DNA from 3 places in the Corynebacterium renale genome. Region 3 is predicted to be linked to each of the others. Evidence: predicted binding sites of a transcription regulator. Region 3 holds the regulator's gene; each other region holds the start of a gene.
The links. Region 3 encodes LexA, which represses DNA repair genes until DNA is damaged. Its sites were predicted from a motif close to CGAACANNTGTTCG; they were not measured.
Positions count from the first base shown of each region.

Region 1: the regulator LexA is predicted to act here: its motif matches at 2,185-2,198, upstream of ATK06_RS06365 (HNH endonuclease signature motif containing protein).
Region 2: the regulator LexA is predicted to act here: its motif matches at 1,255-1,268, upstream of ATK06_RS01850 (HNH endonuclease signature motif containing protein).

Region 1 is NZ_PDJF01000001.1:1,349,363-1,353,419, forward strand. It holds gene deoC (deoxyribose-phosphate aldolase) at 1-306, shown strand, start outside; gene ATK06_RS06360 (phospho-sugar mutase) at 306-1,958, shown strand; gene ATK06_RS06365 (HNH endonuclease signature motif containing protein) at 2,328-3,557, shown strand; gene ATK06_RS06370 (NADPH-dependent FMN reductase) at 3,558-4,057, opposite strand, start outside.
Region 2 is NZ_PDJF01000001.1:374,142-378,198, forward strand. It holds gene ATK06_RS01850 (HNH endonuclease signature motif containing protein) at 1-1,125, opposite strand, end outside; gene ATK06_RS01855 (MFS transporter) at 1,324-2,643, shown strand; gene ATK06_RS01860 (protoporphyrinogen oxidase) at 2,647-4,011, opposite strand; gene hemE (uroporphyrinogen decarboxylase) at 4,027-4,057, opposite strand, start outside.
Region 3 is NZ_PDJF01000001.1:1,751,148-1,755,204, reverse strand. It holds gene hrpA (ATP-dependent RNA helicase HrpA) at 1-874, shown strand, start outside; gene nrdR (transcriptional regulator NrdR) at 871-1,323, opposite strand; gene lexA (transcriptional repressor LexA) at 1,987-2,679, shown strand; gene ATK06_RS08185 (DeoR/GlpR family DNA-binding transcription regulator) at 2,914-3,693, shown strand; gene ptsP (phosphoenolpyruvate--protein phosphotransferase) at 3,762-4,057, opposite strand, start outside.

The sequences.
Region 1 (4,057 bases), 400 kb from region 3:
GGCGACAAGGTGCTCAAGGTCATCCTCGAAACCGCAGTGCTTAACGACGGCGAAATCGTGGCCGCCTGTGAAGCCTCCGAGAAGGCAGGGGCCGACTTCGTGAAAACCTCTACCGGATTCCACCCCGCAGGTGGCGCAAGCACCCACGCCGTGGAACTCATGCGCAAGACCGTCGGTGACCGCCTGGGCGTGAAGGCTTCCGGTGGCATCCGCGACGCCGAGACCGCCACAGCAATGATCGCAGCTGGTGCCAACCGCCTGGGGCTGTCCAGCTCTGCGAAGGTCCTCGAAGGGGGGGACAAGTAATGAACCGCGAACTCCACGACAAGGCGCTAGCCTGGCTGGATGGTGACCCAGACCCTGTCACCCGCGAACAGTTACAAGCCATCATGGACGACGAAGACGCGCTCGCCGAAGCGTTCGCTGGGCCTCTCCAGTTTGGTACCGCCGGTCTACGCGGGGAGATCGGCCCCGGCGAATCCCGGATGAACCAAGCTGTGGTCATCCGCGCCACGTACGGTCTTGTACAGTGGCTGCTGCGCCAGGTCGAACGTCCGCGCGTAGTCATCGGATGCGATGCCCGCCACGGTTCCTTTACCTTCGCGGAGGCTGCTGCTGAGGTCGTCGCTGCGGCCGGGGGAGAGGCACTCCTCCTACCGTTGGGTCAGCCAACCCCATTGACCTCGTTTAGCGTGCGCCACCTTGATGCCGATGCCGGCATCATGGTGACCGCCTCCCACAACCCAGCCAAGGACAACGGATACAAGGTCTACCTGGGTGGGCGCATTGCAACCGGCGACGCTGCCGGCGTGCAGATCGTCCCACCAGCAGACAAGGAAATCGCGGCCTGCATCGCGGAAGCCCCAGCTGCGGCATCGATCGCGCGCAGCGCCCACTTCGAACTCGTGGACACCCGCGAGGCCTACCGTGCTGCCACCGCCCCGCTGGGAAAACCAGCCGGTGACCTCAAGATCGTGCTCACACCAATGCATGGAGTGGGCGGGCAACTCGCGCTCGATACCTTGAAAGATGCAGGTTTTGGGGACGTCACGGTCGTCGAGAAGCAGTTCGAGCCGGACCCCGATTTCCCCACTGTGGCCTTCCCGAACCCCGAGGAGGACGGTGCCCTGGACCTAGCGGTTGCTACCGCTGTGGACGTCGACGCGGACCTCATCATTGCGCTCGACCCCGATGCCGACCGCTGTGCGCTAGCCGTCCCCGCACGGGATGGGGCCAGCGCCGGAACGCCGGTGGCGCAGGGTTGGCTCAAGCTTTCTGGCGACGAGACCGGTGCGCTCATCGGTGACTACATCGCTCGGACCCGCAGCGAGGGCGTACTTGCGACGTCCATCGTCTCCGGGCGTCTGCTCTCCGAAATTGCGCGTGCACATGGGCACGGCGCTGCCACCACGCTCACAGGCTTCAAGTGGATCGGCCGCACTCCTGGCCTGGTGTACGGCTATGAGGAAGCCATCGGCCACTGCGTCGACCCGAAGCACGTGCGCGATAAGGATGGTATCTCTGCGGCTGTGGTGGTTGCTACGCTGGTCAGCGCGCTGAAGGCCGAGGGCAAAACAGTCCTGGATCGCTTCGATGAGCTCGCCCGCGAGCATGGCCTGTACCGTACCCAGCCGCTGACGTTCCGGCTCGAGGATCCATCCCAGATCAGCGGCGCGATGGAACGCCTGCGCTCCGGGAAGCCTGCCGAACTAGCTGGTAGCGAGGTCGTGGAGTACGCGGACCTGCGCGACGGCTACGGCGAAACCCCGGGCACCGACGGCATCCTCATCCGCACGGCTGCCGACGACCGCGTGATCATCCGCCCTTCCGGCACCGAACCAAAACTCAAGTGCTACCTCGAAGTAGTACGGCCGGTAAACGGTTCTCCCGATTGGGAGGCTGCCGACGCTCGGCTGGACGAGCTGAGCGCCGCGACACGTAAGCTCTGCGGCTTCTAATTACGCAGTACTTCAAACCACGCACCTAGCAACCTTCATGGAACCTGGCCGGGTGCGTGGTTTACGTTTTCCGGATAAACAAACCTCTGGACTACGTAGACTTCAGCCCGCGGTGCACTCAGTAGCGCTGCTAAGACGTACGGCAAGCGAATGGTGGTCGCTGATGTTCCGGGGACTTCAGCCACAGCGGCGTACACGGCGACGATGATTTTTTATCTTCCTATATCGAATGTATGAACGTCGATATGGCTAAGGGGCAGGTAGTATGAATTTAAATTGACACGCATGTTCTAATCTTGTATGGTGGGGTGTATAACCATACAACACCACAGATGGCCCCAGGGGGTGGGCCAGAAACATGGGGGACCAATGCAACTTACCGACTTACCACGCCACATCCGCCGCCGGCCTGGAGTTAACCCGCCAGCATTCTTCTGCCGCAGCGACCAAACAGATAAAACCGCCGTCCTCCTCGAAGACGCCAGACGCATAGAATTCATGGCCCTAGAACACCTCATGCCCAAAGGCCACGAACCCTTACGCGACGTACTCAAACGTCTCAAAGCAGTCACTAACTTCAGTGAAGGCCGTGCCAAACGCATCCTCATTGTCGGCATGGACATCCTCTACCGACTACCTAGGGTGCTTGATTTGCAACGCCAACTTCACCTGCTAGACACAGAACACATCGGCATGCTGGCATCGGTCTTCGAAGCAGCAGAGGCAGATACCTTCGACGCGATCGACCACCAGTTAGAAAAACTTCTGACCCCCACCATGCCCAGGCAAGCGTTCCCTGATTACACCGCACTGCGCAAGAAACTCACCACCATCCTGGTAGCAACCAACCCCCACCTTAAGGAAGAACCCACCCGGGAAGAACTGCCACCTTTTGATTTAGACCTCCCAGGCGAAGACGACCAAGACGGCGACGGTATAGCCAACCTTCGTGCGGAGTTGACCAAACCTGATGGGCTGATTTTGGAGGAGGCAATCCGGAAAATAGCAGCACGCTACAGTTGCTCTAGGCAAGAGGCTTTCCATAAGCTGCTCTTTGACAACATCACCGTGAACTTGACGTTAAACGTCTACCAAGCCCAGGACATCCCTGATGCTCCCGCGTGGGTATCGGGTATCGGGTGGATGACCGGTGCCTTACGTGATGAACTCCTAGGCAAAGTGACCGCTACCCGGGATCTGGCTGACTATAAGGACGTGGTGTCGAACTCGTATACCCCGAGTGCTGGTATTAAGGCCTACTTAGAAGGCCGTGATGGGACCTGCGGGCTACCGGGGTGTATGACACCGGCCCATAGGTGTCAGAAGGATCACCGGGTGGAGTATGCCGAAGGTGGGCCCACGTCAGCTAACAACATGGTGGACCTGTGTTCGAGTGACCATAATCATAAAACTCATGGTGGGTTGCATTATGTTCTTGATCCGGAGACAGGGACCACGATGTGGTTGCATACTGATGGCACGTTTGAAGTCGGGTTGGCTACTGGCCCGTTGTCGCCGCAGGGGAAGTGGGAGGCGATGACTATTGCTCAGTACCGCACAGAGCGTGCGGCCCGGGCACGCCACGCACGCAGAAAGTAACTAACGAGCGCGGGCTTCCCCTCGGACCAAGTCAGCGAACCGAGCCACGTAGTCGGCTACGAAGTCCTTAGTCTTCTCCACGGTGAACCCATCCGGGCCCACCAAGGTCGGGGACTGGCCTAGGAAAACCTCGGGCTGGCCCAGCATCGGCATGTCAAAGTAGGACAATGCCAGGCGCAGATTCTTTTGGGAACTGTAACCACCCATGCGGCCTACGGAATGGCTGATAATCCCAGCGGGGAGGCCTTTCCACGCCACATCATTATTTGGCTTCGATCCGATGTCCACCGCATTCTTCAAACACGCCGGGATAGTCCGGTTGTTCTCTGGGGTGACAAACAGTACGCCATCACTGCCAGCGATCCGGGATCGGAACTCGGTGTACTCCGCGGGCAGTTCAAGGGGCGACTCGGGGTCGTCGTAGTCGAAGTTGTAGAGCGGCAGGTGGCCAATCTCTACAATCTCCGTGTGGAAGTCTGCAGGGAAAAGCTCCAGGGTGG
Region 2 (4,057 bases), 1.4 Mb from region 3:
CCCGACTTCAAACGTGCCATCAGTATGCAACCACATCGTGGTCCCTGTCTCCGGATCAAGAACATAATGCAACCCACCATGAGTTTTATGATTATGGTCACTCGAACACAGGTCCACCATGTTGTTAGCTGACGTGGGCCCACCTTCGGCATACTCCACCCGGTGATCCTTCTGACACCTATGGGCCGGTGTCATACACCCCGGTAGCCCGCAGGTCCCATCACGGCCTTCTAAGTAGGCCTTAATACCAGCACTCGGGGTATACGAGTTCGACACCACGTCCTTATAGTCAGCCAGATCCCGGGTAGCGGTCACTTTGCCTAGGAGTTCATCACGTAAGGCACCGGTCATCCACCCGATACCCGATACCCACGCGGGAGCATCAGGGATGTCCTGGGTTTGGTAGACGTTTAACGTCAAGTTCACGGTGATGTTGTCAAAGAGCAGCTTATGGAAAGCCTCTTGCCTAGAGCAACTGTAGCGTGCTGCTATTTTCCGGATTGCCTCCTCCAAAATCAGCCCATCAGGTTTGGTCAACTCCGCACGAAGGTTGGCTATACCGTCGCCGTCTTGGTCGTCTTCGCCTGGGAGGTCTAAATCAAAAGGTGGCAGTTCTTCCCGGGTGGGTTCTTCCTTAAGGTGGGGGTTGGTTGCTACCAGGATGGTGGTGAGTTTCTTGCGCAGTGCGGTGTAATCAGGGAACGCTTGCCTGGGCATGGTGGGGGTCAGAAGTTTTTCTAACTGGTGGTCGATCGCGTCGAAGGTATCTGCCTCTGCTGCTTCGAAGACCGATGCCAGCATGCCGATGTGTTCTGTGTCTAGCAGGTGAAGTTGGCGTTGCAAATCAAGCACCCTAGGTAGTCGGTAGAGGATGTCCATGCCGACAATGAGGATGCGTTTGGCACGGCCTTCACTGAAGTTAGTGACTGCTTTGAGACGTTTGAGTACGTCGCGTAAGGGTTCGTGGCCTTTGGGCATGAGGTGTTCTAGGGCCATGAATTCTATGCGTCTGGCGTCTTCGAGGAGGACGGCGGTTTTATCTGTTTGGTCGCTGCGGCAGAAGAATGCTGGCGGGTTAACTCCAGGCCGGCGGCGGATGTGGCGTGGTAAGTCGGTAAGTTGCATTGGTCCCCCATGTTTCTGGCCCACCCCCTGGGGCCATCTGTGGTGTTGTATGGTTATACACCCCACCATACAAGATTAGAACATGCGTGTCAATTTACATTCATGAGAACTGGCAATTAGCCATGCCCGCGCTCATATATTCGAACACCTGCACGGCCCTTGCAAAACACCCGCATCGAAGGAGTAATATTTTCGTCCATGAAACCGGATTTAACGCGAAGTGAACGCCTCGACCGCCTCCCTGTTACTGGGAAGCACAAGAAACTGCTCGTAGGCTCTGGCATCGGGTGGGCTCTCGACGCCATGGACGTGGGCCTCGTTTCCTTCATCATCGCTGCCCTCGCCGTGCACTGGGATCTGGATAAGACCACCACCAGCTGGATTGCGTCAGTTGGGTTCATCGGCATGGCTATCGGCGCAGCACTTGGCGGTTTGCTCGCCGATAAGATTGGCCGCCGCCACGTCTTCGCTATCACGCTGTTGGTGTATGGTCTGGCCACCGGCGCGTCAGCACTGGCCGGGTCTGTCGCGGTGTTGATTATTTTCCGCTTCCTCACCGGCCTGGGATTAGGTGCCGAACTGCCGGTAGCATCTACGCTGGTCAGCGAATTTGCTCCCCGGCATATTCGCGGGCGCATGGTCGTGTGGCTGGAAGCATTCTGGGCCGTCGGCTGGATTCTCGCGGCGGTGATTGGCACGTTCGTCGTCGCAAAAAGCGAAAATGGGTGGCGCTGGGGCCTTGCCCTCGGCGCCGTGCCCGCCGTGTATGCGCTGTATGTGCGCATGAAGATGCCGGAATCCGTGCGTTTCCTGGAATCCCGCGGTCGCGACGATGAGGCCGAGGAAGTGGTCCGCAGTTTCGAAGCAGACGTTCCCCCTTCCGCGCTTATCGACGCCCCTCCGGCCAGCAACGCACCCCACGAAAACGCCACCGATTCCAGCATCTGGGGGCCTGGCCTGCGCCGGCGCACCGCAGCGTTTTGGATCGTCTGGTTCTGCGTGTCGCTGGCTTACTATGGGGCGTTTACCTGGATACCGTCTCTCCTGGTGGATCAAGGTTTTAGCCTGGTGCGTTCGTTTAGCTTCACGCTCATTATCACCCTGGCGCAGCTTCCCGGATACGCGCTAGCAGGCTGGCTCATCGAAGTATGGGGGCGGCGCACCACATTGGCCGTCTTCTTGGTGGGGTCAGCCGTATCCGCCGGACTGTACGGGTTGGCGGCTGCTCCGTGGCAGATTATTGCCGCCGGCTGCCTACTGTCCCTGTTTAACTTGGGTGCGTGGGGTGCTTTGTATGCGATTGGGCCAGAGCTCTACCCCACCGCTATCCGCGCTACCGGCACTGGTGCGGCCGCAGCCTTTGGGCGCGTGGGATCAATCCTGGCGCCCCTTATTGTTCCGCCCGTTCTCGTATTCGGCGGACAAGCTGGCGTGTTCGGCCTGTTTGCGTGTGCTTTCGCTCTGGCGGCCGCGGCAGCATTCACGCTGCCGGAGCAACGCGGCAAGGTCTTGAGTTAGAACCTAGGCAAGGATCCGTGCCGCTGCCGCACGTGCGTCCGCGATAATCGCAGGCACGCCGACACCGCCGGCCCATGCGCCAGTGACTTCGATACCCGGGGTCAGGCCAGCCTTCGCGGCTGCAACCGCTGCGAGGTGGTTCTCGTCGTAACGCGGGATACCGCCGAACCAGCGCTGCACGTAAATCTCTTTCAAACCTGCGGCGCGGCCGTCGAAGCCCGTGATCTTCTGCAGGTCGTCCAAAGCCCAATCGACCAAATCATCTTCGTCGGCGCGAACCACCGCATCATCGCCGAAGCGGCCAAAGCTGGCGCGGACTGTCGCACCGCCGAACTCTGCGATATGAGGCCACTTCCGGGACGAGAACGTGAACGCCTTGGCGTGGACGCCCGGCTCGTCGGAGGCGATAAGGACACCCGAGTTCTGTGGCAAACCCTCGTCGGACTCAAAATGCATGGCCACCACGACGGAGCTAGCCAACTTCACCGGTTGCAGGGCAGCAGACGTTTCCGGTGCGACGTCGCGAAGCAACATTGCCACGGTGGGCGCGGGGGTGGCCAGCAGCACACGGTCGAAGCGGCCATCGGCACCCTTGAGTGTGAAGCTTTCGCCCTCGCGGCTGATGCCAGCGATGAAGGCGTCGACGTAGACGGTAGATTTTTCCGCCAGGGTCTCATAAACCTGCTGGTAACCGCGCTTGAACGCGCCGAAAACAGGCGCGGGCTTCGCCCCCGGGGCGGGAGCAGGACGCGAGTCCAGGATCTTCTGCACCGCGCCGGAAAGCGTCGGGCGTTCCATCTCATCCAGGGTTGCGGCAAGCTGCGGGATCGTGGCGCGCACGCCTAAGTCGTCGGCGGTGCACGAGTAGACGCCACCAAGCAGGGCAGATACGGCGTGGTCCACGACCTCGTCGCCGTAACGCTGGCGCACGAGCGCACCCACGTTGAGGTCGCCGCCGACTGGCCAATCGATCGGATCGGCATCCTTCTCCGCGTCGATGCGTGCCGCAGTCTCCGCAGAAACCAGGTGCGCTACCGGCTCGGACGTGGCGGGAATACCCATGACTGTGGCTCCCGGCAAATTCTCCAAGGCTCCGCCGGTGTACACCAGGGAACGCAGCCCGGAGGGGGACACAATCTGGTCCCCCAGACCGAGCTCCTCAAAGAATTCGCGGGCTGCCCCGCGGCGGGCCAAGAAAGCTTCGGCGCCGACGTCGACAAGCCCAGCCTCAAAGGGCACAGTCCGCAGTTTCCCGCCTGGGCGGTCTGCCGCTTCGAAGACCTCCACCTGGGCATCCTTGTCCAGTTTCTGGATCTCGTAGGCGGCGGTAAGACCTGCTAGGCCTGCTCCGATAACGGCAATACGCATAAGTAGTAAAACTCCTTAGTAGTCTTCGTGGATGATCGCGATCGCT
Region 3 (4,057 bases):
ACTATCCCGTAAGCAAGAATCTATCGTTGCTCAAGAATGGACGTCTGAGACGTTCGGGGCACTAGACGAAACGGTCACGACCAAGGTCGATGGTCACGATGTGACGGCGTACCCTGCTTTGGTGGCCACTGAGGATGGTTTTGCAGTCAAGGTTCTCCCGACCAAGCAAGACGCAGATGCTGCGATGATCACGGCGACGCTGACAATGCTGCTCCGCGAGGTCACAATCAACACTAAACAGATGGTTAAGGGCCTGCCCCTAACGCAGCGAGTGGCGGTGGATAACTATCCTCATGGCGGTGCTGAGGGCCTAGTTAACGAGGCCCGCGTTGCATCAGTACGGGACGCGCTTGTTGAAGCTGGTGGTGCCGTCCGATCTCCGGAGGCATTCGCGGATCTCAAGCAGACAATCATCCCGACTATCCCAGCACGAGTCCGTGCGATGGTAGTGGCCGTTGCTCCCGCATTGGCTGACTATGAACGACTAGCAGAAGAACTTAAGCAGTGGGACGGCGAAGCCATTACCGACATGAAGAAACAGCTTGAGTTTTTATTGCCGCCACAGGCCTTAGTAATCCATGGACAAGGTCGCTTACGACATTTGGGGCGATATGTAAAAGCTATGGTGTTGCGCTTGGACGATATCAATCGCGACCCCGACCGAGATGCGGATCGCCAAGAAGTTGTGAATTCTCTCGAGCAACAATTAGAGGCCAAGGTGAAAAAGTTAGCGCCAGGAGCTGCGAAGACTACGCGTGTGAAAGATATCCAGTGGGACCTCCAAGAACTACGCGTGAGCCTTTTCGCGCAGCGTTTGGGAACCGCCAAGACAATCTCGCCTCGCCGTATCGAAAAGGCTATCGCCAAGCTTTAGTCTCGTTGTCTCCTGCGCATCAACCGAATCTCTCTCTCGAAATCTTCGGCATCTTCAAACGATTTGTACACCGAGGCAAATCGAAGGTATGCGACCTCGTCTAACTCCCGTAATGGATCGAGTATTGCCAAACCAATCTCATTGGCGTGAATCTGGGAGCTACCGTGACTCCGCACTTTCTGCTCGACCTGTTGCGCGAGGACTTTAAGCTCATCGTCGGATACGTCGCGGCCTTGACATGCTCGTCGAACGCCAGTAATCACTTTGTCGCGGCTAAAAGGCTCAGTGACCCCGTTTCGCTTAACCACCAAAAGCACCGATTTCTCGATGGTGGTAAAGCGCCCTTCGCAGGAGGAACACTCCCGGCGGCGACGGATGGCTGCCCCGCGTTCGACTATGCGGGAATCTACAACCCGCGAGTGGTCATGGTTGCAGAATGGACAGTTCATGGTGGCTTCCCCTTGAGATAATAAGTAGTGAAGGCAAGTACACCCACTGTATAACTAGCGAATCGAAGTATCGAAAGTCTGACCATATATAGACATCTCGCCGCTGAGATAAGGGTCAGAATCGTCACCTCCGAACAGGAATGAACCGAGCACAATAAAGAGTCCAAACAGCGCTCCTCCACATATCGCGCCGTAATTGCCCTTACTAGAGGCTCGTTGTTTCGTTCGATGAGCGGACAATTCGCTGCCTCCAGATTGCACATTGTTTCCATGTATACCGGGAACCAACGGAGATAGCGTTCGAACCCTCCCGGAAGACCCGTACTCAAAGGACCGGCATTCCGGACCCCACTCAGCGACGCGCGGAGCAGTCGGACGAACCTCTCCACCAAAGTTCCTGTTAGCGCGATAAATAGCAGTAGTCATGATATCTCCTTCAAGCATTGCGAGGGTCAGTGTAGATTTACCGTCAGACGCATTTACAAGTCTTTCGCCCAACCGTTCGAGGTTCGCCTCTGTGTTCGATTTATAGCACACGCGTCCACACCTGTCCAACCCCGAACGTAAAAGCAGAGCGTGGTACACATTTTCGAATGACTAGTGTAGGATGGCCGTAAATCTATAACCCGAATGCTTCGACCCCAGAGTAGAAAGTGAAATTCAGTGAACAAGAAGAAGTCGTCCAATCCGAAAGATCTGGACCCTAGTACCCTTTCAGAACGTCAACGTCGCATCTTGGAAGTAATCACGGATGCCGTCGTTCTACGCGGTTACCCGCCAAGCATCCGAGAAATTGGAGATGCCACCGGACTTCAGTCGACATCTTCGGTGGCATATCAGCTTAAAGAACTGGAAAAGAAGGGATTCCTGCGGCGCGACCCCAACAAACCTCGCGCAGTAGATGTGCGTCACCTACCATCCGCACAGCGCAAGGCAGCCAAGAAGAAAAACCAGGAAACCTCCACCCCGGAGAATGCCGCGGTAACAAGTTTCGTTCCGATGCTTGGTTCGATCGCCGCAGGCGCGCCAATTTTGGCCGAAGAAAACATAGACGAATATTTCCCACTCCCCAAAGAAATCGTCGGCGAAGGCGACCTCTACATGCTCAAGGTATCTGGAGACTCCATGCGAGACGCCGGAATCCTTAATGGAGATTGGATTATCGTTCGCCATCAACCAGTAGCAGAAGAGGGAGAATTCGTCGCGGCCCTTATCGATGGCGAAGCCACCGTGAAAGAATTCCATAAGGATGCAACAGGAGTATGGCTCATTCCCCACAACGAGGCTTACCAGCCCATCGCTGGCAATGATGCCGAAATTATGGGCAAGGTAGTCTCCGTCCTACGCAAGCTCTAGGCACCTGACGCGTTATCAAGTCGTCAAGATTGCCTCTACAACGGGCCCCTTTCCTGGCGAATGGCACGTGTACCCAGCGAACACGATCATTTCCGGGCGAATAAAAGAAAAACACGCCTAATGCCAATGAAAAAATATGCCAAACGTGGAATAATGGGCATATTAACAATGATATGGGCACGGAAATGTTAGTTTAAGCCCGAAAGGTACATTCAAAACGGAAAGGATGTTCCGATGTATGCGGAAGAACGGCGTCGCCAAATTGCGTCGCAAACCGCTATTGAAGGGCGCGTAAACGTCACTGAACTAGCGGATCGCTTTGACGTAACCGCTGAAACCATACGCCGAGATCTCGCTGTGCTAGACCGCGATGGGATCGTCCATCGCGTCCACGGCGGTGCCGTAGCCACTCAGTCGTTCCAAACCACAGAGCTTCCCCTAGATGCTCGTCTTCGGTCCGCACCGACGGCTAAATCTGCGATTGCCAAGGCAGCTCTGGATTACCTTCCTCCAGCGCACGGGGCAATGTTCCTCGACGCCGGTACAACTGTTACAGCTTTAGCATCTCTCATCGCGGACACTCAACGCCCACTCCAATGGTCGGTGGTTACCAATAGCCTGCCTATCGCGCTCAACATGGCAAACAAAGGCCAACCAGACATCCAGTTGTTGGGCGGTAGTGTCCGTGCCATTACCCAAGCCGTTGTCGGCGATACAGCACTTCGCACCCTTGCGCTTATGCGAGCAGACGTCGCTTTCATAGGCACCAATGCCTTAACGTTAGACCACGGCCTCTCAACGGCAGACGCCCAAGAAGCAGCAATAAAGTCCGCTATGGTCACCAACGCGCACAAAGTCGTAGTCCTATGTGACTCTTCGAAAATCGGCAACGACTACCTCGTCAGTTTCGCCTCAATAAAAGATATTGACGTGGTGATTACTGACGAGAACGCGGCGCCGAGCGTGGTTGAGTCCCTACGCGACCGCGGCATTGAAGTGGTACTAGCCTCCTAAAGCATAAAAACAAATAAGGGCTTGTCCGGTTTCCCGGACAAGCCCTTCAGCTTTCTAGAAGATGTCTCCTAACGGTTCAACAGTTCGCGAACCGCTTCACGTGCAGCTGCCGCATCTTCTGCTTGCATGGCCACCTCTGCCGCCTGCTGGCAGACGTCCAAACTGGTTTCAGCCAAACGTGCACCCACTCCAGCGATAGCAGTCGAAGCTGCAGATAGAGAGTTCACGCCCAAGCCAGTAAGAACACACGCCAAGTAAGGATCAGCTGCTGCTTCACCACAAACTCCTACAGCAGTTGCCGTCTCTTGCCCCACAATGCAGGTGTGCTGAATCAGACGAAGTACTGCTGGCTGCCATGGGTCAG